3 regions of the Bradyrhizobium sp. JR3.5 genome follow, and region 3 is predicted to be linked to each of the others. Evidence: predicted binding sites of a transcription regulator. Region 3 holds the regulator's gene; each other region holds the start of a gene.
What was found. The regulator LexA, encoded in region 3, represses DNA repair genes until DNA is damaged. The targets are predictions, from matches to a motif close to TGTTCNNNNTGTGTTCNG.

Region 1 (10,692 bases), 1.0 Mb from region 3:
GGCCGGCCAGCCGCAAAAAGGCGTCATTTTCCGGCCGAACGCTTTTAGACATTGCCAGCTGCGGTGTCCAGAAACTGTGCAGGCGGATCATGGACTTGCCGCGGCAGCACAAAGCCCATTGGATAGCAGCGAGAGCCGCGTTGACAGTCTTGGTGGCGCCGTGTTTTCTACCTACCTGTTATTAGTCACGTCGGGAGAGACCGGCCTTACCGCCGGCGCCGAAGGAGCAACCGCCCCGGAAACTCTCAGGCAAAAGGACCGCGTGACGTCTAACATCTGGAAAGAGGCGCTGGGGTTCTCCCCGATGCGTCCGCCGACGGGATAATACTCTCAGGCACAGCGACAGATGGGGCTTTCTGCAGGTTTCTCAAGGGGAAATAGGTCCCCGGCGGGAACCGCGAGGGCCCCGTGATGCTTGCGCGCGAAACCTCCCCGCTGAAACAGACCCCGCTGCACGCGCTGCATCTGGTGCGCGGAGCCAAGATGGTGCCGTTCGCCGGCTACGACATGCCGGTGCAATACACCGCCGGCGTGCTGAAGGAGCACCTGCACACCCGCAAGGAAGCCGGCCTGTTCGACGTGTCCCACATGGGCCAGCTCGTGCTGAGGGCGAAGTCGGGCAAGGTCGCGGACGCCGCGCTCGCGCTCGAAAAGCTGGTGCCGCAGGACATCGTCGGCATCGCGCCGGGACGGCAGCGCTACGCGCAATTCACCAACGACGACGGCGGCCTGCTCGACGACCTGATGGTCGCGAATTTCGGCGATCACCTATTCCTGGTGGTCAACGCCGCCTGCAAGGCCGAGGACGAGGCGCATCTGCGCGCGCATCTCTCCGAAGCCTGCGAAATCGTGTCGCTGGCCGATCGCGCGCTGATCGCGCTGCAGGGGCCGAAGGCCGAATCGGCGTTGGCGAAACTTTGTGCAGATGTCAGTTCGATGAAATTCATGGACGCCGGTCCGCGCCGCGTCGGCGATATCGACTGCTTCGTCTCACGCTCCGGCTATACCGGCGAGGACGGTTTTGAGATTTCCATGCCCGCAGACAAGGCGGAAGCCTTGGTCACCGCATTGCTGGACAATCCCGATGTACTTCCGATCGGGCTCGGCGCGCGCGACAGCCTGCGGCTCGAGGCCGGGCTCTGCCTCTATGGTCATGACATCGACACCACGACGACGCCGGTCGAAGGCGCGCTGGAGTGGTCGGTGCAGAAGGTCCGCCGCAGCGGCGGCGCCCGAGCCGGCGGTTTTCCGGGTGCCGACAAGATTCTCGCACAGTTCGCCGACGGCGCCGCTCGCCGCCGTGTCGGCCTGAGGCCCGACGGCCGCGCGCCGGTGCGCGAAGGCGCCGGCCTGTTCGCCGATCCGACCTCGACCGAGCCAATCGGCAACGTGACCTCGGGCGGCTTCGGCCCGAGCCTCAATGCGCCGGTTGCGATGGGCTATCTGCCGACATCCCTTTCCGCGCTAGGCACCACGGTTTTCGCCGAAGTGCGCGGCCAACGGCTGCCGCTCAAGGTCGCCGCCACGCCCTTCGTCCCCAATACCTACAAACGCTAAACGCCAAAGGATCGATCCCCATGACGACGCTGTACACGTCCGACCACGAATGGCTCCGCATCGAGGGCGACGTCGCCACGATCGGGATCACCGACTACGCGCAGTCGCAACTCGGCGACGTCGTGTTCGTCGAACTGCCCAAGGTCGGCCGCAGCCTGAAGAAAGCCGAGGCCGCCGCGGTCGTCGAATCCGTCAAGGCCGCCTCCGACGTCTACGCGCCGATCACCGGCGAAGTGATCGAGGTCAACGAGGCGCTCGCCGCCGAGCCCGCGCTGGTCAATTCGGATGCCGGCGGCAAGGCTTGGTTCTTCAAGCTCAGGATTGCAGACAAGGGCGAACTCGGCGGCCTGATGGACGAGGCCGCCTACGCCGCACACACCGCCTGAGGATCAGTTTAAGGATCAAGCCATGAACGCGCCCTTCAAGCCGATCAACGAAGCCGCCACCGATTTCGTCCGCCGCCACATCGGACCGTCACCGCGCGACATCAACGCGATGCTGGAAACGGTCGGCGCCGCGAGCCTGCAGGCGCTGATGAATGAGACGCTGCCGGCATCGATCCTTCAGAAGGCGCCGCTCGATCTGGGCCGGGCGCTGAGCGAGACCGAGGCGCTCGCGCATATGAGCGAGCTCGCCGCGCAGAACCGGACCTTCACCTCGCTGATCGGCCAGGGCTATTCCGGCACCATCCTGCCCGCGGTGATCCAGCGCAACATCCTTGAGAACCCGGCCTGGTACACCGCCTATACGCCGTACCAGCCGGAGATCAGCCAGGGGCGGCTCGAAGCCCTGTTCAATTTCCAGACCATGATCTGTGACCTCACCGGGCTCGACGTCGCCAACGCCTCGCTGCTCGACGAGGCGACCGCGGCCGCCGAAGCGATGGCGCTCGCCGAGCGCCACTCGCAGGTCAAGGCAAAGGTGTTCTTCGTCGACAAGGAGGTGCATCCGCAGACGCTGGCGGTGATGCGCACGCGCGCCGCGCCACTCGGCTGGGCGCTGGTGGTCGGCGATCCCCTGACCGAGCTCGACAAGGCCGACGTGCTCGGCGCGCTGCTGCAATATCCCGGCACGACAGGCGCGGTGCGCGACCTCCGGCCGGCGATCGCATCGCTGCACGCCAAGGGTGCGCTTGCGATCGTGGCCGCGGACCTGCTGTCGCTGGCTTTGCTGACCTCGCCCGGTGAGCTCGGCGCCGACATTGCAATCGGTTCGGCGCAGCGGTTCGGCGTGCCGATGGGTTATGGCGGACCGCACGCTGCCTACATGGCGGTGCGTGACACGCTGAAGCGCTCGCTGCCCGGCCGCATCGTTGGCCTCTCGGTGGATTCGCGCGGTGCACCGGCCTATCGGCTGGCGCTGCAGACCCGCGAGCAGCATATCCGCCGAGAGAAGGCGACCTCCAACATCTGTACTGCGCAGGTGCTGCTCGCCGTGATCGCTTCGATGTATGCGGTGTATCACGGCCCGGAAGGCCTGACGCACATCGCGCGCAGCGTGCATCGCCGCGCCACCGTGCTCGCCGCCGGCCTGCGCAAGCTCGGCTTTGCGCCGACCAGCGAGGCATTCTTCGACACCGTGACGGTCGAGGTCGGCGCGAAGCAGATCGAGATTGTCTCTCGCGCGCAGGCGGAGCGGATCAATCTGCGCATCGGCGCAACCACGCTCGGCATTGCGCTCGACGAGACCACGACGCCGGAGACGGTCGAAGCGGTGTGGCGCGTGTTCGGCGGCAAGCTCACCTTCGCCGAGATCGAGGCGGCCGCGCGCGAGGCGCTGCCGAAGGAGCTGCGGCGCACCAGCGCCTTCCTCATCCACCCGGTGTTCAACACCCACCGCTCGGAGACCGAGCTGCTGCGCTACATGCGCAAGCTCAGCGATCGCGACCTCGCGCTCGACCGTGCGATGATCCCGCTCGGCTCCTGCACGATGAAGCTCAACGCCACCACCGAGATGATCCCGCTGACCTGGCCGGCGTTCGGCAACCTGCATCCGTTCGCGCCTGCGGATCAGGCCAAGGGTTATCACGCGCTGTTCAAGCGGCTGGAGCAGTGGCTGTGCGACATCACCGGCTATGACGCTATCTCGCTGCAGCCGAACTCCGGTGCGCAGGGCGAATATGCCGGGCTGTTGGCGATCCGTGGCTATCACCTCGCGCGCGGCGAGCCGCACCGCAAGGTGTGCCTGATCCCCTCCTCCGCGCACGGCACCAATCCGGCCTCGGCCGCGATGGTCGGCATGGACGTGGTGGTGGTGGCCTGCGACGCCCGCGGCGACGTCGACGTCAACGATCTCCGCGCCAAGGCGGAGAAGCATTCGGCCAATCTCGCCGCTGTGATGATCACCTATCCGTCGACCCACGGCGTGTTCGAGGAGCATATCAGCGAGATCTGCGACATCGTGCATGCGCATGGCGGCCAGGTCTATCTCGACGGCGCCAACATGAACGCGCAGGTCGGGCTGTCGCGGCCCGGCGATTACGGTGCCGATGTCAGCCATCTCAATCTGCACAAGACCTTCTGCATCCCGCATGGTGGCGGCGGCCCCGGCATGGGCCCGATCGGCGTGAAGGCGCATCTTGCGCCCTATCTGCCCGGCCATCCCGCAACCGACGGGGCGACCGCACACGCCATCGGCCCGGTGTCGGCCGCGCCGTTCGGCTCGGCGTCGATCCTGACCATCTCCTATATCTACATCCTGATGATGGGCGGCGAAGGGCTCACGCGCGCCACCGAAATTGCGATCCTCAATGCCAACTACATCGCAGCGCGGCTGCAGCCGCACTTCCCGGTGCTGTATCGCAACGAGCGCGGCCGCGTCGCGCATGAATGCATCGTCGACCCGCGGGCGCTGAAGACGACCAGCGGCGTCACCGTCGACGACATCGCCAAGCGGCTGATCGACTACGGCTTCCACGCGCCGACCATGAGCTTCCCGGTGGCGGGCACGCTGATGATCGAACCGACGGAATCGGAATCGAAGTTCGAGATCGACCGCTTCTGCGACGCGATGATCGCGATCCGGGGCGAGATCGCGGAGATCGAGAAGGGCCGCTGGAAGGTCGAGGCGTCGCCGCTGCGCCACGCACCGCACACCGTCCACGACATCGCCGACGACGCCTGGAACCGGGCCTACGCCCGCGCCGAGGGTTGCTTCCCGGCCGGCGTGTCGCGGTCCGACAAATACTGGAGCCCAGTCGGCCGCGTCGACAATGTCTACGGCGACCGCAATCTGGTGTGCTCGTGCCCGCCGACCGAGGATTACGCGCATGCGGCGGAGTAACGGGCCATGTTGCAGGATGGGTAGAGCGCAGCGAAACCCATCCTACGGTCCGGCAATCATAAGGCCCGACGAGACCGCGGGCGAACGACGGCGAGCAATACCGCCGCAGGAGGAAACATGCGCGAGGAATTCTGGTTTCATTTCCCGTTTCGCGTCCGCTATTCCGAAGTCGACGCGCAGGCCGTGGTGTTCAACGCGCACTACCTGACCTACTTCGATACCGCGATAACAGAATATTTCCGCGCGCTCGGCTACGACTATCTCGGCGAGGTCGCGCGGACCGGCATCGACTTTCACACCGTGAAATCGGTGGTCGAGTACAAGGCGCCGATCCGGTTCGACGAGGACATCGAGGTCTGCGTGCGGGTCGCGAAGATCGGCCGTTCCTCGATCGTGCTCACACTCGCGATCTTCGCCAAGGGCTCCGACGACCTGCGCGCGACCGGCGAGATCATCTGGGTCGCCACAGATCAAAAGACCCACCAATCGGTCGCCGTGACGGAAGACCTGCGTGCGCTGATTGCGAGCCGGGAAACGGTGCTGGCGTAACACGCCGCCTGCCCAGGCGACCTCTCGCATTGTCCGGGTCGATAGAGCGCAAGCCATCGTCGAGCCCGGCGATCGCCGGCTGCGGTCCATGCACAAGCCCCTCGAGCAGCCTGCCGATTTCCATGTCGTTGAAGACGCCGCGCTGGCGAAAGCCGCGGAGGTAGAATAGCGCGTTGGTCCTCATGAATCCCGCCGCGATCAGCTCGAGCAACCGCATCTCGGTCGCGCCAAGTCCCGATCCGCTCCATGGCAGCTCACGAAGCAGATCCAGCAGAGCCGGCCTCAGCAAGGGAAACGCACTCAGGTCGCGGTGCACCATATCGAAACACGTCTGCGGAGTTGTCGCCCGATACGCCTGCCAGCACATGCTTGCGGTCTCGATATCCACAGTCGGATGTTAGCCAGCGGGACCTCGTTCCAACCGCGCCATGCCGGGTCCATCGTTAGCAGGCTGAAGCCGACGAGACGCAATTTCAGCTTCGCTAACATGTCCGGCTGAGCATGAAACTGATCGAGCACCCAGATCAACTGCAGCTGATCGTTTGGGGCAGGGTCAAACCACAATTCGATGATGTCGAACGACTGGCAATAATCGTTGAACGCGAGGTCCTTCCAAGTCGCGCGCTTCGCGGACGGGGAAATCCAATCCGACCAATGATTCCCCGGCTTCTGGCCCGCTCGCACGCTGAAATAGGCCGCCAGCTCTTGTGGCGAAGGCAGCACGCCCCAGGTGAAGCGAAATGAAAGCGGAAGCACCGCGTCGCCCAGACCTGCGCGTTTCAGGTCGAGCCCAGATGGATTACCCAAGATCAGGCGCTTCACCGCTTCAACTCACTGAACACCGGCTACAAAACCAAACGGGCGCCGAAGACGTCGGCAACTCAACGTCCTCAGCGCCCGCTTGTAGCGAAATCGTGCCAGCCTTGAAGCTTATTCCTCAGCGGCCGCCGGCTCTTCCCCGTCGGCATCGCGCTCGGGCGTACCGGCAAGGATCTGCTCGGCGATCAGGCCGGAGTTCTGGCGGATCGCAGCTTCGATCTTGGCGGTGATGTCGGGATTCGCCTTCAGGAACGCCTTGGAGTTCTCGCGGCCCTGGCCGAGCCGCTGGCTGTCATACGAGAACCAGGCGCCGGACTTCTCGACAATGCCGGCCTTGACGCCGAGGTCGAGGATCTCGCCCATCTTGGAGACGCCCTCGCCGTACATGATGTCGAACTCGACCTGCTTGAAGGGCGGTGCCAGCTTGTTCTTCACCACCTTGACGCGGGTGGTGTTGCCGACCACCTCGTCGCGCTCCTTGATCGCGCCGATGCGGCGGATGTCGAGGCGGACCGAGGCATAGAATTTCAGCGCGTTGCCGCCGGTCGTGGTCTCCGGCGAGCCGTACATCACGCCGATCTTCATGCGGATCTGGTTGATGAAGATCACCATGGTGTGGGACTTGTTGATCGAGGCGGTGAGCTTGCGCAGCGCCTGGCTCATCAGGCGCGCCTGCAGGCCTGGCAGCGCGTCGCCCATCTCGCCCTCGAGCTCGGCCTTCGGCACCAGTGCCGCGACCGAATCGATCACCAGCACGTCGACCGCGCCGGAGCGCACCAGCGTGTCGCAAATCTCCAGCGCCTGCTCGCCGGTGTCCGGCTGCGAGATCAGGAGCTCGTCGATGTTGACGCCGAGCTTGCGCGCATAGACCGGATCGAGCGCGTGTTCGGCGTCGATGAAGGCGCAGATGCCGCCCTTCTTCTGGCCTTCCGCCACGGTGTGCAGCGCCAGCGTGGTCTTGCCCGAGGATTCCGGCCCGTAGATCTCGACGACACGTCCCTTCGGCAGACCGCCGACGCCGAGCGCGATATCGAGTCCCAGTGACCCCGACGACACCGTCTCGACATCCATCGAACGGTCGTTCTTGCCGAGCTTCATCACCGAGCCCTTGCCGAACTGGCGCTCGATCTGGGAGAGCGCGGCTGAGAGGGCCTTGGACTTGTCCATGGAGGATCCTTCGACGATACGCAGTGCAGTAGCGGACATTTGGGATGTGCTCCTTATGGCGGGGATTCGCTAGCGGGAAAGATGGGCGATGCGATCAGGCGGAATGCGTTGCTGATAGGAACCCCGTACCACGTTTGTTCTATGTTCGCAATATGTTCTTTCTGGCGTGCGGGTGCTGGCCTGTTTTATCCCCTAGTGGCCTAAGTTGAATTTGGAAGTGGCCTGTTTTGAATTAACCGAGCGGTAACCGAGGCTTGGCCGCTGTTCTCGGTAAGACTACTGAGTCGGCAATCCAATGTTCTGCCGATAGCAATTCTTATTGTCCGATAACTGTTCTTCTCCACAGGGGAGAAGTGTTACCGGAGTTCTCCGTGGGCGAACGGAGTTCCGGTAGGCCGCAGTTGCCCCTAGCCAGGATTTGAGGACGACCCGTTTTGAGTCAAAGAGCGGCGGTACCTGATGTACGACGCTATAGGCGCAGCAAACGTCAGAAACAGTACGGGTAGACCGATTGCCACCCAAGCGAAAACCGCCGGGTTGGTCGTACCGAACAGCCACATAACGCCGATGACCAACTCGATTGCGGCTAGGCCGATCAAACGGCCCTTGATTGATCTGTTCATTTCGCCTGCTTAGGGCCGCCTCAGTTGGCGGCCTCTTCTTGAGATGGCGATCTTGAAACCACTTGAAGTGACGTGCGAAAAGTGCAACGGCCCGGGTAATCCCCGATTCTATCCCCACTTGGCAAATGCGAATGCCAGCGCCAATCCCAAAGAAACCGCCCAGCGAGTGGCACCAGGCATTGCTGCGCAAACCTCACGGGGATCAGTGGCGCGTCGAAGAGGGAGCCGAGCCGATGATATTCCACTCTCTCCAATGGGTCGGATGAACCACAACGGGCCGATTTGAATCGGCATTGACCCATCCGCCGAGAACTCGGCAACAGGGGAATACGAGCGCGTGGAGGCCATCCGAGTCGATTACGGCCAACTCCAAAACGCGGTTGAATGGCGCGGTTTCAATTTGGTGCCAAATCATGAAGAGAGAATAGGCCGCCGTTTGCATCGGCCGTTGACGACAATCAACCGACTCATGCGTGTCCTAATTTCATTTTGCGAGTGTCCTAATTAGGACAGCACCGGCGTGCGGACTGGCCCTGTTTTATCCCCCAGTGGCCTAAGCTGAATCTGGAAGTGGCCTGTTTTGAATTAACCGAGCGGTAACCGAGGCTTAGCCGTTGTTCTCGGTAGGACTACTGAGTCGCGCGGTGGATGTTCTGCACACAGAATCACTTGAAGAGCGTCTCAACATCAAGGCACAGCGGCTCCTGAAGGAGGCTTGGGGGCACTCCACCGGCGTCGAGCGCTCCCGCCTTGTCCGCAAGGCGCGCCTTGCCGAAACCGCCTCACAGTTGAGCGACTGGCTGCGGTCGCCGGCTTCACGAGCGCTGACGTGAGGGGTCGATACCATTTCCATGCGCAAAGCGGCGCAAGCAGGATAGTCAATTTTCGTAGGCGCTGGGCAAGCAAGAGCGATACGGCAATCAAGGCGGTCCTGAATTACTTCTGGCTCCGCAAGTAAAAGGTCATCGCACTCGAAAGTGCAATATCCGGGATTTTGTTCCTACCCTCTCGGACTGGAAGGGCTACGCCGCCTGTAAGAGTTTCAAACGGGCGGCGTAGCTTTGTCTGGGCCGCCTTAGTCCCTGATCTTGCCCTTGCCTTCGCAGGCCGTGCATTTGACCGCGATAGATTCTGTGACCCGGCTGCACCGCCTGCGCAATTGGCTGGACGCCCATTCCATTGCAGTTTGGGCAGATACGCTCTTTGATCTTCGGCTGCATGTTTGAGCCTTTCTGGCCGCCTCATTTGGGCGAATCGAAAGGGGCCGCTCCACGCGCGGCCCCTTGCCGGTTTAGTTTCGAAAATCTGTTCGGGATGAAAATCTAGCCCCGGCAAGTCTTACGTTAGAGTTTTCAACAGACCTTTAGGATTCCGATAAACTACGGTGTTTCGCTATCGGAACCAGGAACCTGACATTAGACGCTCGCGTTAACTGACCGCTTGCCTCTCAACGAAAGGGACAAAGAGGAGGTTGGCATGATGGAGCATCCCAATCTCGATTCGTATGTAGTTCGAGCGCGCATCTGTCTTGGTATTGCGATCATTGGCGCGGTGCTGTTCGCCACGGTGATGCTCACTGGCATACGATAAGGCCGCCTCAGTTGGCGGCGGCCTCTTTCTTTTTTTAATCTCGATCTCAGCTTCGTTTCCGTATGTCCTCGGTTAGGACTTCCAGATCGTCGCTGCTGCGCGTCCTAATTCCAGGTTGCGAGTGCCCAAATTAGGACAGCACCGGCGTGTCGGTACCCGCCTGTTTCCATTCCCAGTGGTCTACTTTGAAATTTCGAGTGGCCTAGTTTGGGTTTAACCGCGTCGCAACCATGCGTTGCCCGTTGTTCTCAACACGACTACCGAGCAGTCCTATTCACGACACCATCCGTTCCAGGTCCACAGAACAGAGGACTACCGGGATCTCTCCGTGGGTGAACCGAGTTCGTAAATCGCGATCTTTGCAATGTTCACTTTGGAACTGAGCACCGGCCATTTGCATATTAGGATTCGTGGAACTCAAACCCAACGGTTAGGACCCGAAGGCGAGGTAGAGGTGTCATGAAGCGACGACGACGCCGGGTAGTTCAGATTATCCCCCTTGAAGAACGTCTCACCCAGGAAGCCAGAGAGCTGCGCCAACGAGCTAGAAGACTTGCCCCGTGTCGAGAGCGGGAAGCATTGCTAAGAAAGGCGCGTCACAATGAGACCACCGCTCATTTGACCGAGTGGCTGATGTCTCCCGGGCCACGCGCTCCAATTTAGGAGCGCGACGGTGTCAGCGAACCGGAATCAATTCGATGGCGTCGAGACCGCCTTTGTCTGCGCTGTGCTGGGGTCGCTCATTCAGAGGCCGCCTCGGCTGGTGTCGGGCCATGCCCCCCATAATCGGCTGGAGTTCAGTTCTCGCGATAGCGCTCATATGCGGCCACTGCACCGCCAAGCACGCTGCCAAGCGTGGCCGCTCTAAACCGGCATGGTTCATCTCGGCGGCGCGCGCGCCGCACCCGTTGCTTGCCCGCAACTAACCTTTCAGAGGTATTAAACTTTTTAATGCGCCATGCAGACATACCCTTGCCAGGATTTTGCAAATCCTTCCTGGGGCTAGAGCCGACGCCGTCCGCATGCATTTTAAGCGGGCGGGCGTTCGTACATTTGAGCGTATGTCGTAAACAGCAAGAAGCCCCGACGGGGGCTAGCGCGTCAG
Region 2 (10,692 bases), 1.6 Mb from region 3:
GATCAGAAAAGCTTTGCCACCACGGACGGCATGAAGCTGCGTTGCGACAACATCGCCAAGGCCGACAATCCAGTGGTCGCCAATCTGCGCAAGGCCGGGGCCATCTTGCTCGGCCGCACAAACTGTCCAGCCGTTTCCTATCGTTGGTTCACCACCAACCTTATCCACGGTAACACCAAGAACCCCCGCGATCCGGGCATTACACCGGGCGGCTCGTCCGGCGGCGCTGGTGCAGCAGTTGCAGCGGGAATTGGGCACATTGCCCACGGCAGCGACATAGCCGGCTCGATTCGCTATCCCGCTTATGCCTGTGGCGTGCATGGTTTGCGGCCCAGCTTGGGCCGCGTCCCGGCCTTCAACCTAGGCTCCGAAGGGCAGTCCGATTGGTCCGCAGATCGGGGCGGTCTCCGGACCGCTGGCGCGCACCATCAACGATCTGCGCATTTCACTGGCGGCGATGTCGGCGCCCGATGCTCGCGATCCTTGGTACGCGCCAGTGGCACTTGAAGGCCCGCCGAGGCCGAAACGAGTAGCGATGTGCCTCAACCCAGATGGTCTCAATCCCGCACCCGAGGTTGTCGCTGCTGTGGCCGACGCAGGCAAGCGGCTGCAAGGTGCGGGCTGGATCGTCGAGGAGATCGAAGATACGCCATCCATGCGCGAGCCGGCCGATATCCAAACTAAGCTCTGGCTCGGCGACGGCTATGAGGCCCAGCTCGAAATGGCCGAAATCGAGCGTGATCCAGGCGCGCTGGCCTGCTTGCGCGGCGTCCGCGACAAGGTGCATCCGTTCGATCTTTCGAAGGCGTTGACTCGGCGCGATACCTTGACGCGAGAGTGGTTTGCCTTCCTGGACAAATACCCGGTGCTGCTGATTCCCGTATCAGGCGAACTGCCGTTTCCCGATCATCTCGACCTTAAGGATGACGCGTCGTTTGCGCGGGTGTGGCATGCCCAGCTACCGCAGATTGCCATTCCCCTCATGGGCCTTCCAGCGCTAACGGTTTCCACTGGGCTTGTCGGCCGGATCCCGGTTGGTGTGCAACTCGTTGCCGGCCGCTACCGCGAGGATTTATGCCTTGCTGCGGGCGAGGCGATCGAGGCCGGCGGCACACCATCTGTGGCGATTGATCCGGCAAACTGGTGAGCAGCGCGGGCTTCGGATTTCAGGCCCTCGATCGCTGATCTGCGCGGGCATGCCACAGCAGGGACTGGTGTTTGTTGATGATCGAGACCACCAGCGCTTGGGAGTTACGATGCAATACGAGGGCCTGCAGAGGCTGCATGTCGCCTGTCGAGCGGGTTCGCCGTCCTCGGCGTTCCACGAAATTGGTCAGTAACGTTTATGGAGCTGCTTATGACGATCCCCTTGGTCGCCATCTTTCTCGCCAAGCCAGGCGCGGAAGAAAAACTCGAAATCCTATTTCGCGGCGTGATCGCGACCACTCTCAGGGAAGAAGGCTGCATCAGCTATCAGCTCAATCGCGATCTCGATCAGCCACGCCGCTTTGTCTGGACCGAAGAGTGGGAAAGCCGCGAACTTCTAGACAAGCACATCGCTGCCCCGCATATAGCGGCGCTACTTACCGAGATACCTGACCTCGTCGAAAGCGCCGAGGTCATTCCGTTGGGCAAGGTCGACGGCGGCGTAGCGTGAAGCTCTTTATCGACGCGCATTGCCCGTTCTCGATCCACGAGCGATTGCGTTCGAGTCAAAACGAGCCACTCATGAGATTGCGATTGTTAGGACTACGAACCGGGGATGCAGGCACGAGCACAGCAAGGGTAGAACGAGTAGGAGCGAACGTGTCGGTGTGTAAGCGGGGAGGAGTGCGCTTCAATGGTAGAAGAGAGAAAGTCAAGCGTAGACGAATGCTTGCGTCTTTTGGCAGCTTTCGTTTCCATAAAGGATCAGAAAACGCGAACGGAACTAATCAAGCTGGCACAGCGGTTTGCGAGCTTGGATCCGGTCGGGCTTATAGTTTTCGATGGTGATAGCAAATCGTAAGCCGCGCGAACGGCGTGTCCCAGATGCGCCCACCACGTCTCGTTTGCGGCTTCCCGCATTGGGTTGCTCCGGAGTTCGAATGAAGAGGCCGGACCTCCTTGCGCTGAGCACAGACCCGGGCTTGAAACACATCCAATAGATCGTTCCACGAGACACGGAGGATACCACGAATTCCTCATAAAACCGCCTGACACGGACGAACCTATGTATGTGGGACTTCGGCTTTGATGCGACTGCACATACATTCGTCGGCCGACTGATAAGGTTTCGAGAAAATCCTTACCAGTGCCGGTGGTGCGCCTTAGGGCAAAGAACGATCCGGCCGGGGAGCGCGTTGAATGACGTGGTTGGACCTCAACTATATTTTTGAAGCTGGAAACACCAGCGCTTCTCAGCGGCGACCGCTGCGGGATCCGTATCGTTTGCGCCTGGCACGATCACGTTTCTGACGGTCGAGCGGTCCGGAAACTCCACTTGCCGCGGTTCGTAAACAGGCGTTGGATGTTTCGGGGACATCGCGGGTCGGGCGGGTACCGATTTCGTACCTCGGTCGACTGTAGATGGCACGGTGAAACCACTTCTAAGGGCCGGCTGCCCGAAGAATAAGTCCACGGCGTCGCAGGACTGGAACCATGACTTCCGAGAAGAGCAAGGCTCGAGTCACCGTTTCCGAAAACGGCCCCTACATGGTCACCGGCGACATCCCTCTCGCCAAACAAACCATCATGACGAACGCTGAGGACGGGTCGGAGGCGTGGCAGGAAGGTCCGGCCGTCGCGCATCGAGAAACCTATGCGCTGTGCCGCTGCGGTGCATCGCAAACCAAGCCGTTCTGCGACGGCTCACATCTCAAAATCGGCTTCGTCGGTACCGAGACTGCAAGTCGAGACGCTTATCTCGATCAAGCGAAGCTGCTGAACGGCCCGATCCTTCAACTCACCGACGCAGAAAGCCTCTGTGCGTTCGGGCGTTTCTGCGACCCGAACGGCAATGTTTGGAGTCAGGTCTCGCAGACCGCCGATCGCGGAGTCCGGACGATGTTCGTCCGCCAGGTGAACGAATGTCCCTCTGGACGTTTGGTGGCTTGGGACAAAAGCTCCGGGAAGCCGGTCGAACAAGCGTTGCCGGTATCGATCGGTTTGATCGAGGATCCCGAGCAGCAATGCAGCGGACCCCTGTGGTTGCGAGATGGGATACCGGTCGTCGCCGCTGACAGATTCGAATATGAGGTGCGCAATCGCGTCACACTCTGCCGTTGCGGAGAATCGAACAACAAGCCGTTCTGCGACGGGACGCACGCAGCAATCAAGTTCTCGGATTCCTAACAGTGGAGTAGGCCATGGTTTTGAATCAGGAAAGTTCTCCCGATCTAGCACTGCGCGATCTCGAAAAACTCCTCCCAGTCTTGGAAGACCTTTACAAGGACGTGCATTCGCACCCCGAGTTGTCGATGCAGGAGACGCGCACGGCGGGACTGGCGGCGGATTATCTTCGTGCGGCCGGCTACGAAGTCGCGACAGGTGTCGGAAAGACCGGCGTCGTCGGCCTGCTTCGCAACGGTGATGGGCCGACCGTCATGCTGCGCGCCGACATGGACGCGCTACCCGTCGAGGAAGCAACCGGTCTTCCCTATGCCAGCAGGATCACGGCGAAGGATCATGAGGGAAACACCGTCCCGGTCGGCCATATGTGCGGGCATGACATGCACGTCACCTGGCTCGTCGGTGCCACCAAATTGCTCGCCGAGGCCAAAACGACGTGGCGAGGAACCGTAATGGCGGTCTTCCAGCCAGGCGAGGAGACGGCGGAAGGCGCTCAGGCCATGATCGACGACGGCTTGTTCAAGCGCTTCCCGAAGCCGGACGTGGTCCTTGGCCAGCACGTCATGGTGGGGCCGTCGGGAACGGTTGCCGGACGGGCAGGCGCGGTCACCTCGGCGGCGGACAGCTTGCAGATTCGTCTATTCGGCCGTGGCGCGCACGGATCGATGCCGCAGGCCAGTATCGATCCGGTGGTGATGGCGGCCGCGACCGTGCTGCGGCTGCAAACCATCGTGTCCCGCGAGGTTGCCGCTGCGGAGGCAGCGGTCGTGACCGTTGGCGTGCTGCAGGCGGGGACGAAAGAAAACGTCATTCCGGACGAGGCCATCATCAAACTGAATGTGCGGACTTTCGATGCCGGCGTCCGGACGCGCGTACTGGCCGCGATCGAGCGGATCGTCAATGCCGAGGCGGCGGCGTCTGGCGCCCCTCGCAAACCGGAGATCACGTCGCTGGATCACTACCCTCTCAACGTGAACGACCGGGAGGCCAGCAAGCGGGTGGTCGACGCGTTCCGGGGACATTTCGGCGCCGAGCGCGTCAGGGAAACGGGGCCGGCCCCTGCGAGCGAAGACTTCGGATCGTTCGGAACCGAATGGCACGTACCGTCGGTTTTCTGGTTCGTCGGCGGCACTGATCCGGAAACTTACGCCAAGGCGAAAGCGGCAAACAAGCTCACCGAGCTTCCGGTGAACCACAGCCCGAAATTCGCGCCGGTTCTTCACCCCACCTTGCGAACCGGCGTGGAAACGCTAGTCGTTGCGACCCGCGCCTGGTTGCCGGCATGAGTATGATCATCGATCTCGTGGCGATCGTCTAGTGCCGGAAAGTGGCATCATGGAGAAGCTTCCGCTTGTGCTTGACCTGACGGGCACCTTCGTCTTCGCGCTCAGCGGGGCGTTGGCCGGGGTCAAGCGAGAGCTGGACCTGTTCGGCGTACTCGTGCTGTCGTTCGCGGCGGCGAATTCGGGCGGCATCACCCGGGACCTGCTGATCGGCGTCGTCCCGCCCGGGGCGGTCGCCGACTGGCGCTATCTCGGTGTGTCGCTCTTCGCCGGCATCGTCACTTTCTACTTCTCGTCCTTGATCGTGCGGATGTCGAACTCGGTACTTCTTTTCGATGCGGCGGGTCTCGCGCTCTTCGCCGTCACCGGTGCTTCTAAAGCGCTGGCCCACGGCTTGAATCCGCTCATGGCGATAGTGCTCGGCATGGTCACCGGGATCGGCGGCGGGATGGTGCGCGATGTACTGCTCGCGGAAATTCCGACGGTACTCCGGGCTGAACTCTATGCCGTCGCGGCATTGGCGGCTGCGGCCATCGTGGTAGTCGGGCACATGCTGCAGTTGCCAGTCGCGCCGGTCACGGCGGTGGCGCTCATTTCATGTTTCTCGCTGCGCGTCATGGCGATGAAGCGCGGCTGGCGGCTTCCGGTTGCGAAGTTCGGGGATCGATACGATCCTAGCGCCGAAAAAATCAATTCGAAAGGCCCCAAGAAATCCTAGCGCCGGATGCATTTTGTGGAAGGATGGCGGACGCCCAGTGCCGTCAGTAGGTTCAGTTCCAGCAGAGGAAAATTCACATGGCGAAATCCGTCATTATCTGCGGAAAACTGTTCGACGGCCTGGGCGACAGGATGCTTGGCCCGACTGAAATCTTGATAGAAGGCGATAGCATTGTCGAGGTATCGGGCTCGGTCGGGCGGCCCGGCGGCGCGAATGTCCTTGATCTGAGCGACCGCACTGTTTCTCCCGGCTTCATCGACACCCACGTTCATTCTCTGCGTCGACGGGCTGGCTCGGCAAACGCTGCAGTCCTCGCCAGCAAAAGCGCTGGCTGGACTGCATTGCGCCCAGCAATACATGCGTTATGGCTTTGTGACATGGGGACGCTGGATCCGGAATGGCCCACCAATCAACCCGCGCGACGCCATCGATGGCGGCATGACAGAGGTCCAAGCTTGGTCCTCCGCAGTCATCCAGATGGACGCTTTTAGCCTGCTTTCGTGCGTTTGGCCGCTTCGGCCTCCCGCGCCAGCCGTTCGACCTTAAGGCGCTCTCGATTATCGTGGAGCGCTTTTTGGGCTTTGGCGTAATCGGTCACAGCTTCCTTCGCTTCGGCTTGTCTGAATACCTTGCGGGCTTCGCGTTCCGCTGCCGTAGGTGCCCGCCGTTCTCGGTCACTGATCATCGTTGACCTCCCATTTTTGGGCTCGATACGCGCGGAGCTCGGTTTCGATCCTATTAGCTTGAGGGGGCGAAGAACTTAAGGCTGCGATCATTTTCGGTTTCGATCGCGACGCACCTTCTGAAATTCCTCCGGCCCCTTGATGAGCTTGCGCTTGCGGTCAGCTTGGTCGTCTGGGCTGGCTGCAGGATCGGTCACCTTGTCGATCGCGGCTCATGCTAATTCGCGCGCGCTGCCTTGGGTCCTCAGGGCCATGCCGGTCGTCGACCTCAGGCAGGGCCTTGGTCGGTACAGGCAGCGCGCATTACAGCGGCGGGTGTGGTTGATGCATTCCGCGGGCTCGCCAGCGGCCAGCCGTCATCGGCGATGACGAACGGCAGCGCAACTGGCCCGACTCCAACTACTTGACCCGACAATTAAATTATGTTCTCTATATGTTCTATTGTCAATCGGAGCATCGGCACCTTCGACCCGGCCGTCCTCCCAAGTGGGCCGTCATGGCAGATCAGATCGTCATCACGGAGAAAACCAGCCAGGCCAAAGACGTCCGCGCCGCAATTGGTTCTCGCTACGGCGATGTTCTTCCAGCTGAGGGCCATTTGTTCGATCTCGTCGAACCGGAGGACGTTGTCCCGGCCTGGAAGCGATGGTCCCCCATACTTCTACGGCCTGAAGGTCTTTACGGAACGCGCCCGGCAGAGGGCAGTAACAAGGCCGCTAAACTCAAGGCCATTCGCGAGGCATTACGCACTGCCAAGCGCGTTTGGCTTGCAACCGATTGCGACCGCGAGGGTCAGCTGATCGGTCAGGAAATTCTTGAGCATTACGATTATCGCGGTCAGGTGATGCGAGTGCTGTTCACCGCGCAGGATTCGCAGACCATCCGCGACGCATTCGGTCGCGCAAAACCCAATACCGAATACTCTCGCCTATACGCCGCCGCGGTTGCGCGCCGACAGGCCGATCAGATTTACAACCTGTCGCTCACTCGCACCGCAACCGTTGTTCTGGGGCAGGGCGCGAGGAGAGTGATTGGAGTTGGTCGCGTAAAGACGCCGACATTAGCCATTGCATGCAAGCGCGAATTGGAAATCCGAAACTTTGTGCCGCTTGCCTATTTTGAAATTGTCGCCACCGCGAAAGTGGCGGGCGGGCAATTCCAGATGCGGCACGCGCCGCAGGACCGAATTGTCAAGCGCGAGATAGCCCAGGACGTAGTCAAAGCGGCTGAAGGCTTCGAGGGCGCGCTCACCGTGCGCGTCGAGGATAAGCGGCAAGCGCCACCCAAGCTGCATGATTTGCCGTCGTTGCAGAAACTCTGCGGCTCGCGCCTCGGCTGGTCAGCCAGCAAAACGCTCGAAATGGCGCAGGAGCTGTATGACGGCCAGGGCAAGAAGATCATCACCTATCCTCGCGCAGAGGTTCGCTATCTGCCGCAAAACTTGATGTCGGACGTGCCGCGAATCGTAGCCGGACTACGGGTGGGCCAATCGTTCAGCGCGATCCCTGTACCCGAGCCGCCGGTGATTCGTAGAGGCGCGAGCGGCACCTTTTACGACAAGGGGCTGGAGGGCGCGAGCCACCATGCCGTCATTCCCAACGTCAACGCCATCGACAAACTGCCGGAGGTCTGGCCTCGTCTGTCGTCTGACGAGAAGAAACTCTTTGACGTTATCGCGCGGGCATATATGGCCGCCCTGATGCCCGACTTTCGTTACCGGCAGACAACCGCAACGCTCGATGTGCACGGCTTTGAATTCCGCGCAGCCGGTCGCCAGCCCATTGATCTCGGTTGGCGTGCCGCATTCCCGGAGTGGCAACCCGCCGACGAAAAGGGTGATGAGGCGCAAATGCTGCCGTCGCTGCGCGATGGCGAGATGGCGCAGTTGCAAGATCCAAAAATCGAGAACAAGGAGACCCGGCCGCCGCCGCGTTACAACGAAGGCACTCTGATCGAGGCGATGCAGAATGCATGGCGGTTTGTTGATGACGAGGTTCTGCGAGATCGTCTGAGGGAAGCCAAGGGTATTGGCACGCCTGCAACCCGAGCCGAGATTATTGGAGGTCTGAAGAAGCAGGGTTTTCTGACTCCCCAGGGGAAGAATATCGTGCCGACCGAGACTGGTCTGTCGTTGTTTGGCGTTCTCAAACAAGCCGATCCGGCTCTAGTCGATCCTGGTGTGACGGCGCAACTTGAATGCCTGCTCGACGACGTCGTTGTAGGCAAACAGGAGATGGTCGGCGCGATTGACGCTGTATGCGATGTCGCCGAGCGCATTATCAGCAAGCTGAAGGAGGGGGCTACCGCGGTGGGACCTTCCTTGCTTGGCAGTGCAGGGGACAATGGCACAGGAACGTATCCACCGACGCCTGCGATGAAGCGCTTTGCTGACAGCCTCGTCCGGCAAAAGGGCATCAAACCACCGCTCGGCTATAAGACGTCGATATCAATCTGCCGCAAATTCCTTAGCGAACACGCGTCCAAAAAGTCAGACAGCGAAACGGCCGGTAAGCTCGACCCCAAACCGGTAAGTCCTGCACAATTGTTGTTCGCCAAGAAGCTGGCGCAGGGGAAAGGTCTCATTGTCCCCGATGATGCGAGGTCCAACTCGGTCGCGATGTCCGCATGGATTAAAATGAATCGAGGCAAAAAACGCCGCAAGCCAAGTCGCAAGACCTTCAACAGACCGGCAGGGTCGGTTGCATCCCAGGCTGCGCCGCTGAAGAGGTCTCGAAAGCAAAAAGTTGACGCCGATGCCCATTCGACGGCTCCCGTGTCAGCAAACTCAAGCAGGACGCCGCTGCGGATTCCATATGGCAACAAGGAAATCGCTCTGAAGCTCGGTGCCCGCTATGGATCAGAGGGATGGTATGCCCCACCCGGGACTGATCTTTCTGCATTCGACGAACGGGGGTGGCTGGTTTAGGTGGGGGGACCGAGATGACCGAACAAGGTTAGGCGAATCTGGGATAACTCATTGATCCTCGTGAGCGGATTATGCAGGCAAATCTTTTCGGCTATTGCGTTGCCCTGATGTTCGCAATGGGCGGAACGCTCAGCGATCTGCAGCGGCTTCTACGCAAGAACGGCGAGCGTGACCCGCGCGTGCAGCGGGCTATCGAACGAGTCCCGGTCGCACACCAACCATTCTTCCGGCAGGATTTTGGCAGCTCGTCGTATTCGAGCACGCGCGAAGAGGTGGTGATCGTGCCCGCATTCAGCTCGGCCGCAACATGCACCGACGTAGCGTGCGGCAACGGAAACCCGGAAGCGGTCGTCAGCGCGTGGGGCACCACGAATGGAGGCGTCCCGCACATTCAGCCCGGCCAGTACGCGGCTGATGGCAAGTCGCTCTGCCCGGCGTTCTTCACGTCGTACTGCGTCGACATCACGGGCACGGCCTTATACAATGGCCCTCGTCCGCTAGTGTCTCTACCGCAGGGCTTTATGGCCTTGCGGATAGCGATGGTAGCCAGAATGGTACGATTAGGTGCAGCCGAAAGGAGGCTGCACATGTGCTTGCCACTTGAAGTGATCTGCGCAATCTCGATCATCATGAACGTCGTGTTCGGCGTGCTACTTACACAGCACGCAGGATGCAATTGAGCTCCAGCCCGACCATGCGCCGGGCTGTTTAATTATCTGCTCGCGCGCCTTTTTGCTGCTTTCTTCTTCGCCGCTCGGAGCTTCATGTTAATCTGCTGCTCAGCCGGAGTGAACTCGAGCACCTCGAGTATCTTGTAGTGCGTCTCAGGGTGCTCTTCATTCGGCGGTATGACTTCCATCTTCACTCGGTAACGATCGTTCATGAATGATCCGCCGCGCCTCACTGCGTCCCGTGCAATCGTGGTCCCCTTGATCTCGGCATAGATCGGCTTCTTGCGGTACAGGAAACGCCATCTCGGCGCCTTAGGCTCAAACACCGGCCCGTGAGCGTACAAAGTGGCAGTGACGACCTTCGGTTCCTCCTCCTCTTCATCGACCAGCTCAACGCCGCCAGGGTCTTCACACGATGCAACGATCGCTTCGACATCCTGACCTTGGAATGTGGCGAGCGGCTTGTCCTCTTTGCGGAACTCGATCGCTTTGGCTTCCTTGTTCTCTATCGGTGCGAGCGTCCCTTCGACCGCCTCAAGAACATCGGGGTTTTTCGACAGCCGGAAGACATCGCTGCCGATCTGGAAAGTGTTGTTGTCGCCCTCGACCTTGATAACCATCGCGCCAGGCGAACCCTTCACCTCCTGCGCTGATTCGACTTTCCGACCGTTACGCCATTTGAGATACCCGAAGAGGCCCGCAGCAGTAGTGCCAGCAGTCACACCGACCTTTTGCAATACGTCCGCCGCATGTTTCACACCCTCATCGTTTAGAAAATCTTTTACGGTGTCGAGGATGGTCTGCAGCGTCTCGAAGTTTATCAAGAAGCACTTGTGCTCGAACCGAGAGTCCACGAGCACACGCATGGTTGCTCGGTTCTGATTGAGCTCAGTATTGGCGGCGCGGATGAGCTGCCCGAACGCCAACAAAGCCGGGCCTAGAGACTCCACGTCCATGCTGTGGTCGTTTTCATGATCGCCGACATAGGCGACTTGGAACCGCTCCCGGTTCTGCTCGCTCTCAGCCACCCGATTCCCCCGACACTACTGGGGGTTACAATCGTACATTGCCTGCGCAGCGT
Region 3 (10,692 bases):
CGCGCCGGCGCGAGCGGCTATGTCACCAAGACCAGTCCGCCGGAGACGCTGGTGCACGCCGTGATGGATGCGCTGTCGGGCAAGATCGCGATCAGCCCGGATATCGACCACGAACTCGCACTTAGCCACCTCGCCGGCGAGAGCGCCGCCGCCGATCTCCTGACCGCACGGGAGTTCGAGGTGCTGCGCATGCTGCTGGCGGAAAAGACCACCGACGAGATCGCCGAGACGCTGCATCTCAGCCCCAAGACGGTTGCGAACCTGCATTCCATGATCAAGGACAAGCTCGGCGTCGGCACGGACATCGAGTTGGTCCGCCTTGCGCTGCGGCAAGGCATCCTCACGCCGATCGATCTGGGCGAACGGTGAACCCGCATCGCCGAACGACCGAGGCTGCCCCACGGCCGTTCCCGCCGTGCGGGCAGGTTGACGAAACCGGACAGACAATCCAGAATAGCGACATGCGCAACATCTGTCCGATGTCTTTGACCACTGCGACGACCAGCCTTGGCGGGTCGTCTCCTGGTCGTATGCGGTAACAGACTGCACAACCAGACAAGGCCCCGCCGGCGACGGACGGGGCTTTTTTCATGCGCAAACTCGTCCGCGCTGCTTCCATCAGGAGAGCAAGCTATGGACGATCTCGATCACAGAAGCCTCGGAACGCGTCTCGATCTCTGGCACATCCAGGAGGATGCGCCAGGGATGGTGTTCTGGCATCCGCGTGGCAACACGCTTTATCGCGTCCTGGAGGACTACATCCGCCGCAAGATGCGCCGGTTGGGCTATGCCGAGGTTCGAACGCCTCAGTTGCTGCCCCGCGACCTCTGGATTCAAAGCGGCCATTGGGAGAAATTCGGCGCGCACATGTTCGGCTTTGCCGACGGCGAGCGCGCAATGGCGCTCAAGCCGATGTCCTGTCCCTGCCACGTCCAGATCTTCAACAAGGGCCTTCGTTCCTGGCGCGACCTGCCGCTGCGCTACGCCGAGTTCGGCGTCTGTCACCGCGATGAGCCGTCAGGCTCGCTGCACGGACTGATGCGCACGCGCGGCTTCGAGCAGGACGACGCCCATGTGTTCTGCCGCGAGCAGGACGTGCCCAATGAAGTCGCCCGCTTCGTTGCGCTCCTCTCGGAAGTCTATGCCGAGTTCGGCTTCCCGGCGCCCGAGGTGTCGCTCTCCACCCGGCCGGCCGCGCGCGCCGGCTCGGACGAATTATGGGATTGGGCGGAAGCGACCCTTGCCGCGGCCGCGCGCCAGTGCGGGCTGTCGTACGAGATCCAGCCCAGCGAAGGCGCTTTCTATGGGCCGAAGCTGGAGTTCGCGCTGCGGGACCGGCTGGGCCGATCCTGGCAATGCGGAACGGTTCAGCTCGACAGCGTTCTGCCGGGCCGTCTCAACGCGTCCTATGTCGGACCGGACGGCGATCGCGCGAACCCGGTGATGATCCACCATGCCGTATTCGGTTCAATCGGTCGCGTCATCGCGATGCTGCTTGAACATCATGCCGGCGCGCTGCCGTTCTGGCTGTCGCCGGACCAGGTCGCGGTCGCGCCGATCTCGCGTGATCACTCCGGATACGCGGTCAAGGTTCTCGATGCGCTCGAAGCTGAAGGCATCAGAGGCGTCCTGTTCGCCAGCGCCGACACCCTGTCGCGACGGATCGTTGCCGCACACGAAGCGGGCATTCCAGTCGTGGCCGTCGTCGGGCAGCGTGAAGCGCAACAAGGCACCGTGAGCCTCCGCGAGCGCGCCGGGGCCGTTTCCGTTTTGCCGCTGGATGACGCCGTCCGGGCGCTTCGACAGCGTGCTTGTCCGGGTCAGGTCGCCGACTGAAAACTCGCTGCGCGCAGCCCCGGCGCCGCGGGATCCGCGACGCAAAGAAAGGCCCCAGCGAGGGGGTACACGCTGAGGCCAGAGCAACTTGGTCACACCATCCTAGACCTCGCCCCCGGCGCTTTCCTTTGCTCCTTTGGAGTACCGGATTCATACGGGTCGAAGACTGAACCTTATTGCTCGCTCGCGCGTATCCATAACGCCAGGATTTTGCCATTCCTCCTGGGGCTAGAACCAACGCCGCCCGTCGTATTTCAATGCGGGCGGCGTTGCGCGTTTCTGGCCTGGAACGCGAGGAGACCTAGCGCGCCCGCGCGGCTGACATTGATGAAAGTTCCCGGGCAGGAACCGGAACGGATAACAGCCGACGTGAGTTGGACAGCATGATCTTGAAGGATGGAGCGTCATCGCCGTGAGCCGAAAAAACCCTACAGGCACGTTCGGAGCAGGCGCTCGTCGTCGTCATTCTCAGCACCGGCGCGCTCATCGCCTACCTCGGCCTGGCGCTTTCCAGGATCTGAGAGGTCTGCCCGGCAAGCAGCAAGCCGCTTGACGCACCGAAAGCGCGTAAGGCCCAATCCCTGATTTGCCCGACGGCGCAAGCCCCCCGCAACAAAAATATTTCGCCTTATCAGAAGTGCAGCTCAGTGTATGCTTCGCCCGTCTCACCCGATCGAGGGGCGCTTCGCGATCGTCACGAACGTGGGTCCAGATGCGGTGGACGCGCAGTGTGCAACTGACGAAGGCCCATGAAGCGGCTCCGGTTACACCTGTGGTCCTACCCCCGAGCTCTCTACCTTTTGCTCGGGGCCCCTGGGTGCGATCGGCAGCCGGCTTTCCCTGCGCCCTCTACTCAAGAGAGAGGGCGAGATGAGATGCAAAGCTCGGACAATTCATGTCGCGAGAATGCGAAGCTGTGACCTCATCCTCACCTGTCATTACCCGGCTCGACCGGGCGATCCAGTACGCCGCGGCCTCTCGGCTCGAGCACCAGCGCCTCAGGAATACTGGATCACCAGCATGCGCGGGTGATGACACCGCGTGAGAATGGACCGAGCCGGGCCAACGTCAGCACCTTGGTCGCATGCCTGCCGCACAAATCGGGGACATTGCCGCCCGCCCGCAATTCTCGTACACGGTTTCACGCAATGACCTCGCAACTCTCTCCCGATTCCGTCGACGTGCTGCTGTTCGATATCGGCCGCGTCGTGCTCGACATCGACTTCGAGAAGGTGATGGCGCACTGGGCGCAGCATGCCGGCTGCGCGCCGGCCGACCTCGCCACGCGTTTTGTCGTCGACGACAGCTTCAAGCATCACGAGATCGGCCGGATCGACGATGCGGCGTTCTTCGCAAACCTGCGCCGGACGCTCGGCATCAACCTCACCGATACGCAGTTCCTGGAAGGCTGGAATGCGATCTTCACCGGCGAGATGCCGGGGATTGCCCCCCTGCTCGCGACCGCCGCCGTGCGGATGCCGCTCTACGCCTTCTCCAACACCAATCCGGCCCATGTCGCGCATTTCTCGGTCACCCATGCCGAGTTGCTCAGCCATTTCCGCACCGTCTTCCTGTCCTCGACGATCGGGTTTCGGAAACCCGACGCCGAGGCCTACGATCATGTGGTAAAAGCCATCGGCGTGCCGGCGTCGCGGATCCTGTTCTTCGACGACCTGGCCGCCAACATCGAGGGCGCGCGGGCGCGCGGCCTTCATGCCATCCACGTGACATCGACGGATGACGTGGCGAGGGCTCTGACTGCACTTGGTATTGAACATTTGGATTGAAGGAGCTCCGAGCGTGGCCCTGATGCCGGTTGCCGATGCCCTGTCCGCCGTCCTCGCCGGCGCCGAACCGCTGCCGGAGGAGATGGTCGCGCTCGATGCCGCCTACCACCGCACCCTGGCGCGCGACCTCGCCGCCCGGCGCACCCAGCCGCCGCAGCCGATGTCGGCGATGGACGGCTATGCCGTGCGCGCGGCCGACGCTGGTGATCTGAAGGCCCGGCTCAGGGTAATCGGCGAAGTCGCCGCCGGCCGGCCGTTCGAGCGCACGGTCGGCCCCGGCGAAGCGGTGCGGATCTTCACCGGCGGCGTGATCCCCGATGGCGCCGACGCCGTCATCATCCAGGAAGACACCGCCGTCGACGGCGACCACATCACGATTACCGAGGCCGCAACCGCCGGACGGCACATCCGCCCGGCCGGCGTCGACTTCCGTGAAGGCGACGTGCTGCTCGATGCCGGCAGCCGCCTCTCCGATCGCGCGCTGTCGCTGGCGGCCGCCATGAACTATCCGGACCTCCCGGTGCACCGCCGTCCGAAGGTCGCGGTGCTGGCGACCGGCGACGAGCTGGTGATGCCGGGCTCGACGCCCGGCCCCGGCCAGATCGTCTATTCCAACGGCTATGCGCTGCGGGCGCTGGCGCGCGCCGAAGGCGCCGAGACCGTCGATCTCGGGGTTGCCGCCGACACGGTGGAGGCCACCACCGCCGGTATCCGCCGGGCGCGCGAGACCGGTGCCGACATCCTGATCACGACCGGCGGCGCCTCGGTTGGCGACCACGACCTGGTCAAGCAGTCGCTGGAGGCCGAGGGCGTCGAGATGGCGTTCTGGCGGATCGCGATGCGGCCCGGCAAGCCGATGATGCATGGCCGGCTCGGCGCGATGCGGGTGATCGGCCTGCCCGGCAATCCGGTGTCCTCCTATGTCTGCGCCTTCCTGTTTCTGGTGCCGTTGATTCGGGCACTGAGCGGCCGAAAAGCGATTCATCACCGCCGCGCGAGCGCAGTGCTCGGCCGCGACCTCGCCGCCAACGACCAGCGCGAGGACTATCTGCGCGCACGCCTCGAGGAGCGCGAGGACGGCATGCTGATCGCAACGCCTGTCACGCAGCAGGACTCGTCGCTGCTCGGGAATCTCGCTGCGGCACGGGCACTTCTCGTGCGTCCGCCGTTTGCGCCTGCCGCCGTCAAAAGCAGCGAATGCGAGATCCTGATGCTGCCCGAGTGACAGCGGAGACCGCATCGCTTGAGCGCCCGCCGGATGTGTTCACCGGAAATTAAGTGGTTGCGGAACACATATCGAACATATAGTGTCCGTTCATGATTTGTTTCGAGTACTGGTGTGTACAAATGGGAGGCCGCGAAGGAGCGCTTGTGATGAGCACCGTGCTCCTGAGGACTGGCCCCGCCTGAAAAGTCTCGGAATCGAACGACGCTACCAACCGGGGGAATACTCGAGATGCTCACGCGCAAACAGTACGAACTTCTGCGTTTCATCAATGAACGTCTGAAAGAGGCCGGCGTACCGCCCTCGTTCGACGAGATGAAGGATGCGCTCGACCTGCGCTCGAAATCCGGAATCCACCGCCTGATCACTGCGCTGGAAGAGCGCGGCTTCATCCGCCGCCTGCCCAACCGCGCCCGCGCCATCGAGGTCATCAAGCTGCCCGAGCTCTCGGCCGGCGGCGGTAACGGCCGCCGCGGCTTCACCCCGAGCGTGATCGAAGGCACCCTCGGCAAGCGCACCAGCACGCCGCCGATCGCCGAGGACGACGGCAACCGTCCGGTCGCGGTCCCCGTGATGGGCCGGATCGCCGCCGGTACGCCGATCGAGGCGCTGCAGACCCGCAGCCACACCATCAGCGTACCGCCCGACATGCTCGGCTCCGGCGAGCACTATGCGCTGGAAGTGCGCGGCGACTCGATGGTCGATGCCGGCATCCTCGACGGCGACATGGCGCTGATCCAGCGCAACGACGTCGCCAACACCGGCGACATCGTGGTGGCGCTGATCGACGAGGAGGAAGCCACCCTGAAGCGCTTCCGCCGCCGCGGCGCATCAATCGCTCTGGAGCCGGCCAACACCGCCTATGAAGTGCGCATCCTGCCGCCGAACCGGGTGCGCATCCAGGGCAAGCTGATCGGCCTCTATCGCAAATACTGAATTTCAAATACTTGCGGCGGCCGGGAACGAGCGACACATCGGATCGTTCCTTGAATGATAGCGTAACGTGCTGTTTGCCCGATGCGCTCCGATACCTCTCACGCAGCGTCGCGTGTTTGTGATCGGGAGCGTTGGGCGACCAGTCGTACAATCGCCCAGAAGCGAGGAGACACTCGTTCGCTATCGTCCACTCTGGTAGAGGCCCTATGCCTCAAGGAGAGGCACGGGTCGCTACCTCGATTTGAGGAGCCATCCGATGTGTGACTATAGTCTGCACGCCGTGGCGTCGCGCCCCGCCATTGTTGGAGAGACGCTGATCACCACGACTTTCCGCGGCACGTCGACCCGCGGCTTTGCTTCGGAGACCGATCCCACTGTCGCGGTCTGCATGCTGCCGGGCACCGAGCTCGCTTTCGCCGAGAACGTTCGCTACGACAGCCGCTGGATCTGGACCAAGACGATGAACTTCCGCGTCGGCGCGTGTTCAATGAAGTCGAGCCCGACGTTCCCGATCGCCATCATGACGCGGTCGAATTCCCCGACGGCAGCCATGTGCTGGTGACCCAGCTCGTCGAGGGACAACGCGTCAGCGTGCTGCAATTGCCGGCACTGCATCCGCCGGTCGAGCAGAAGCCGAAGGTTGTGGAGCGACGGCCCTCCGCATTTGCGTCGCTGTTTTTGGGTTGAGCGCATCGTCGCCGCGGAATGAGCTGTTCAGCGGCGGATGACCTAAGCGATTTCGAGCGACCCCGGACGCCGGGTTCCGGGGCGCAGCTGGAGAATTGCGTCGGCGCGCGCCTTGGCGCATCATCGGGCACGGAGGACGTGCGTGGTGGTCGACAAGGTCACATGGCAAAAGGCTGGACGCGTCACGGAGCCGGGTCGCTACATGTTCCGGTTCGGCTGGCTGACGGTGACGGCTGACGACCTGAAGGTCTGGGAGCAATTCCCCGAGGCTTCCTTCACCCTCGTCAAGAAGCCCGACGCGGGCCCCGACTCCGACGAATACCATCTCGGCCTGTTCGAGCTGCCGACCGGCCCCTTACCCGACAACGGCTAATCCTCGCCCTGCAAATCGGTCTCGGCCGGCGTCGCATCGACGGCGGGCCGGGGCGCGCTGGCGGGTGCGCGCAGCGTGGTCTCGCTCTCGCCATCGCCGGGAACCGCTGGCGACCATGGCCGGTCGATCCCTCCGGGCTTGACCGCATCGATGGCGTAGCCGTCGCTGATGCGCCGCAGCACCAGCGCGCCGTGGCGCCGCAGCCGCTCGGCATCGATCACCGAGGCCGCGCAGTCCCGCGGTGCCGGCCGCGCGGTCACGATCAGCGCTGCACGGTCGCAGTCGTCGGCCAGCGCCTCGGGCCGGCTCGCCAGCGCGACGAAGGCGCCGCCCGGCCCTTGCGTCACGCAGCCGCTCGGATCGCAGGAGACGCCCTCGCCGAGCGAGGAATCCGTGGCAGTCCGCGCGTCAGCATCCGCCGCCAGCCACTCCTTGACGAGGAAGGCGTCCTTCGCGCTGTGCATCACATGCAGCCGGCCGTCGCCGCCGCGCACCGCGACGTTGCGGCCGTCGGCGGAGACCAGCACGTCCGGCTGCGGCACCCGCACAGCCCAGACCGAGGCGACCACCAGCAGCACGGCACCCGACCAGCGCAGCGGCGTGTGCAACAGCCCGAGAAGAACGAGGCCGGCGCTTGCCACGATCATCGGTCCGACCCCGAACGCCGCCATCCGGCCGACTGCGCCCGGAAGCGCCGCGACCCATTGCGTCACCAGGATCATCCAGTCGATGCCGAAACCCATGATCGCCCAGAACACCCCGTCGAAGCCGAACGGCATGGCGACGAGCCCGAGCAGGCCGGCCGGCATCACGACCGCCGACACCACCGGCATCGCCGCAAGGTTCGCCAGCAGCCCGTAGGGCGTCACGCGGTGGAAATGGAACGCGGCGTAGGGCGTGGTCGCGAGCCCCGCCACCAGCGAGGCCAGCATCAGCATCGTGAGCTCGCGCCCGCCCCACAGCGCAACCCGCGCAGTCGCCGAATGATCGGGTGACGCCAGCAGGTTCGGCAGCCCGATCTGCACCAGCGCCGCCAGCCCGAGCGTTGCCGCAAACGACATCTGAAAGCTCGGATGCACCAGCGCTTCCGGCGCGATCGCGAGCACGATCAGCGCCGCCACCGCCAACGTGCGGAAGGTGATCGCGCGGCGGTCGACCATCACCGCGATCAGCACCACGGCCGTCATGAAGAACGATCGCTGGGTCGCGACCTCCGCTCCCGACAGCAGCAGGTAGAACGCCGCCGCGACGAGCGCGGCCGCCGCCGCCCATTTCTTGATCGGGTGTCCCGCCGTCAGCGCCGGAAACAGCGCAAGCAGCGCGCGGATGGTGAAGAAGACGACGCCCGCGACCACGGCCATGTGGTAGCCGGAAATCGACAGCACGTGGCCGAGGCCCGAGATGAACATCGCGTCGTTGACCGGCGTCGTGATCGCATCGCGCCGGCCGGTGAGCAGCGCGGTTGCGATCGCGCGCTGATCCCCGTCGAGCGTGGTGCGGATCCGCGCGTCGATGGCATCGCGCAGCCACTGCATGAAGGCGGCATAACGCAGCGCAAGACCGCCGGTCGCCGGCGGCTCCCTGGTCTTCACCGCCCCCATTACGAAGCCGGACGCGCCGATACCCTGGAAATAGAGGTCGCGGCCGAAATCATAGGAGCCCGGCCGCTGCGGCCCGAGCGGCGGCATCAGCCGCGCCTTCAATTCGACGAAGCTGCCGACCTCGGGCGCGGTGCCCTTCTTCACCGAGAGTCTGACGCGCTCGAGTTTCGGCACCTCGCGCTGGCTTTCCATCGACACGATGCGCAGCACGAAGCGGTCGGTCTTCTCGCGGACGTCGCGTGTCTCGACAAAACCGGTCAGTGCCACGGAAAATATCGGCCGCGCCAGCACGCCATGGGCGATCCGCGCGGTCTTCCATGTCGCGGTCGCAAAGCCCGCCGCGACCGCCGCCAGCATCACGACGGCGGGAAACACGCTGCGCCGCCGAAGCAGCAACGCCAGCAGGCAGAGCGCGATTGCGACGGTCGCCGCGACCGACAGCACCGGCTCGTGCTCAGCCGCAAAATAGAATGCAATGCCGGTGCCGAACGCTACCGGCACCCACGGCAACAGCCGCCCGGCCCCCGTCTCCGCACGCGCCCATTGCCGCAATGTCTCGACGAGAGGCCGCCAGATGCTGGCGCGCACCGGAACATAGCCACCGACCGGCGCAGCCGCGCGCGGCGGCCACGTCCCCGCGTAGCCGCGTCTGCCGCCCGGCGTCGTGCCCTGCTCCGCCATTCCGCTCGCGATCCCTGCCGGAGCGGCAGGCTAGCGGATGCTGCGACCTGATCGCTAGCGGAACAGATCAAGAATACGGGACCGGCCAGCCGGGATACCAGGACCGACCTGCGTCACGGCTCCCGGCGGCAGGCCGTCGCCGGTGCCTGCGTCAAACCGATCGAGCCGAAAGTCTCATTAGGTGCCGATCCCATTGGGACTAGACTGTCATGATGCCTCCACTCCCGGAGAGACGGGGATGACGTGGCAACGGCTCGCGGCACTGAAGGCCGCTGGAGCTCTTCTCAGGAGGCCCAAAACTCCCCTGAGATCAGGCGTTGCGGACAAACTCGCAAATCTCGCCTGCAACGCCGCGCACCACGCGCACGCCGCGAGCGGATCGAGCGCTGGAAAACGCGAAGAGTAGCGTTTGCAATTGATAGGAGCAGCACATGGCAATTCAAGTACCGAGCGATTTTCGTCGCGTGATTGTCGCTGCGTCAGTGGGAAACATCATTGAATGGTACGACTTCTACATTTTTGGCAGCCTGGCCGCAGTTCTGTCGGTCAAATTCTTTGAGCAATCCCACCCCGTCGCAGCCCTGCTGAGCACGATCGCGCTGTTCACTGCGGGATTCCTGATCCGTCCGCTGGGGGCTTTCCTGTTCGGATGGATGGGCGATCGGGTCGGCCGCAAATATACATTTCTCATTACGCTGAGCGGAATGGGACTGGGGACGGGCGCGATCGGACTGATCCCAACCTATCAGTCGATCGGCCTGACGGCCGCATTCGTTCTGTTCGGCTTGCGGATGATCCAGGGTCTCTGCCTGGGCGGCGAATATGGCGGCGCCATCACCTATGTCGCCGAGCATGTTCCGGACGACCGCCGCGGCTACTACACAGGCTGGCTGCAAACCTCGCCGACGCTTGGGATCGTGGTGTCGCTGGCCGTGATCGTCCTGACCCGGACCTGGGCCGGCAATCAGGCCTTCGACGAATGGGCGTGGCGCGTTCCGTTCCTGGTCTCGTTCGTGCTGGTCGCGATCGCCATCTACATCCGCCTCCAGCTCCAGGAGACGCCGATTTTCCAGGAGATCAAGGCACGCGGACAGATGACCAGGAATCCCTGGCGGGAAGCTTTCCTCAGCACCAACATCAAGTACATCTTGATCGCCATCGTCGTCCTGATCGGACAGGGCGTGGTCTGGTACAGCGGTCAATTCTGGGCACTGTACTTCCTGCAGCAGGTCTCCAAGGTCGATCCGGTTACCTCGGCCTATATCGTCGGAGCCGCACTGCTGATCGCAACGCCGAGCCTGATCTTCTTTGGCTGGCTGTCGGACCAGATCGGCCGCAAATCCGTGATCCTCGGAGGAATGCTGCTTGCCGCGCTCACCTACTATCCGCTGTACCTGTGGCTCGGCATGGTCACGCAGCCGGGACACATCAACTATCCGGTCGCCGTCTTCATCATCTTCATCCTCGTCTGCTACGTCGGGATGGTGTACGGGCCGGTCGGCGCGTTCCTGGCGGAGTTCTTCCCGGCCAGGATCAGGTACACCTCGGTCTCGGTGCCGTATCATA

Region 1: the regulator LexA is predicted to act here: its motif matches at 7,517-7,534, upstream of recA (recombinase RecA).
Region 2: the regulator LexA is predicted to act here: its motif matches at 6,438-6,455, upstream of ACVWW1_RS01170 (type IA DNA topoisomerase).

Annotation. Positions count from the first base shown of each region.
Region 1 is NZ_JBSRYV010000001.1:827,301-837,992, reverse strand. Features, by position in the region: glycine riboswitch at 182-270, shown strand; gene gcvT (glycine cleavage system aminomethyltransferase GcvT) at 412-1,557, shown strand; gene gcvH (glycine cleavage system protein GcvH) at 1,578-1,943, shown strand; gene gcvP (aminomethyl-transferring glycine dehydrogenase) at 1,966-4,839, shown strand; gene ACVWW1_RS04080 (acyl-CoA thioesterase) at 4,957-5,388, shown strand; gene ACVWW1_RS04075 (hypothetical protein) at 5,689-6,210, opposite strand; gene recA (recombinase RecA) at 6,319-7,413, opposite strand.
Region 2 is NZ_JBSRYV010000001.1:227,616-238,307, forward strand. Features, by position in the region: partial or broken gene ACVWW1_RS01135 (amidase family protein) at 1-1,147, shown strand, start outside; gene ACVWW1_RS01140 (putative quinol monooxygenase) at 1,358-1,657, shown strand; gene ACVWW1_RS01145 (CDGSH iron-sulfur domain-containing protein) at 2,641-3,333, shown strand; gene ACVWW1_RS01150 (M20 family metallopeptidase) at 3,348-4,616, shown strand; gene ACVWW1_RS01155 (trimeric intracellular cation channel family protein) at 4,666-5,331, shown strand; gene ACVWW1_RS01160 (hypothetical protein) at 5,328-5,597, opposite strand; gene ACVWW1_RS01165 (hypothetical protein) at 5,819-6,016, opposite strand; gene ACVWW1_RS01170 (type IA DNA topoisomerase) at 6,511-8,940, shown strand; gene ACVWW1_RS01175 (hypothetical protein) at 9,012-9,620, shown strand; gene ACVWW1_RS01180 (hypothetical protein) at 9,653-10,639, opposite strand.
Region 3 is NZ_JBSRYV010000001.1:1,851,405-1,862,096, reverse strand. Features, by position in the region: gene ACVWW1_RS09385 (response regulator) at 1-369, shown strand, start outside; gene thrS (threonine--tRNA ligase) at 634-1,836, shown strand; gene ACVWW1_RS09375 (HAD family hydrolase) at 2,985-3,623, shown strand; gene ACVWW1_RS09370 (molybdopterin molybdotransferase MoeA) at 3,637-4,848, shown strand; gene lexA (transcriptional repressor LexA) at 5,080-5,784, shown strand; partial or broken gene ACVWW1_RS09360 (hypothetical protein) at 6,041-6,471, shown strand; gene ACVWW1_RS09355 (hypothetical protein) at 6,617-6,844, shown strand; gene ACVWW1_RS09350 (ComEC/Rec2 family competence protein) at 6,841-9,126, opposite strand; gene ACVWW1_RS09345 (MFS transporter) at 9,558-10,692, shown strand, end outside.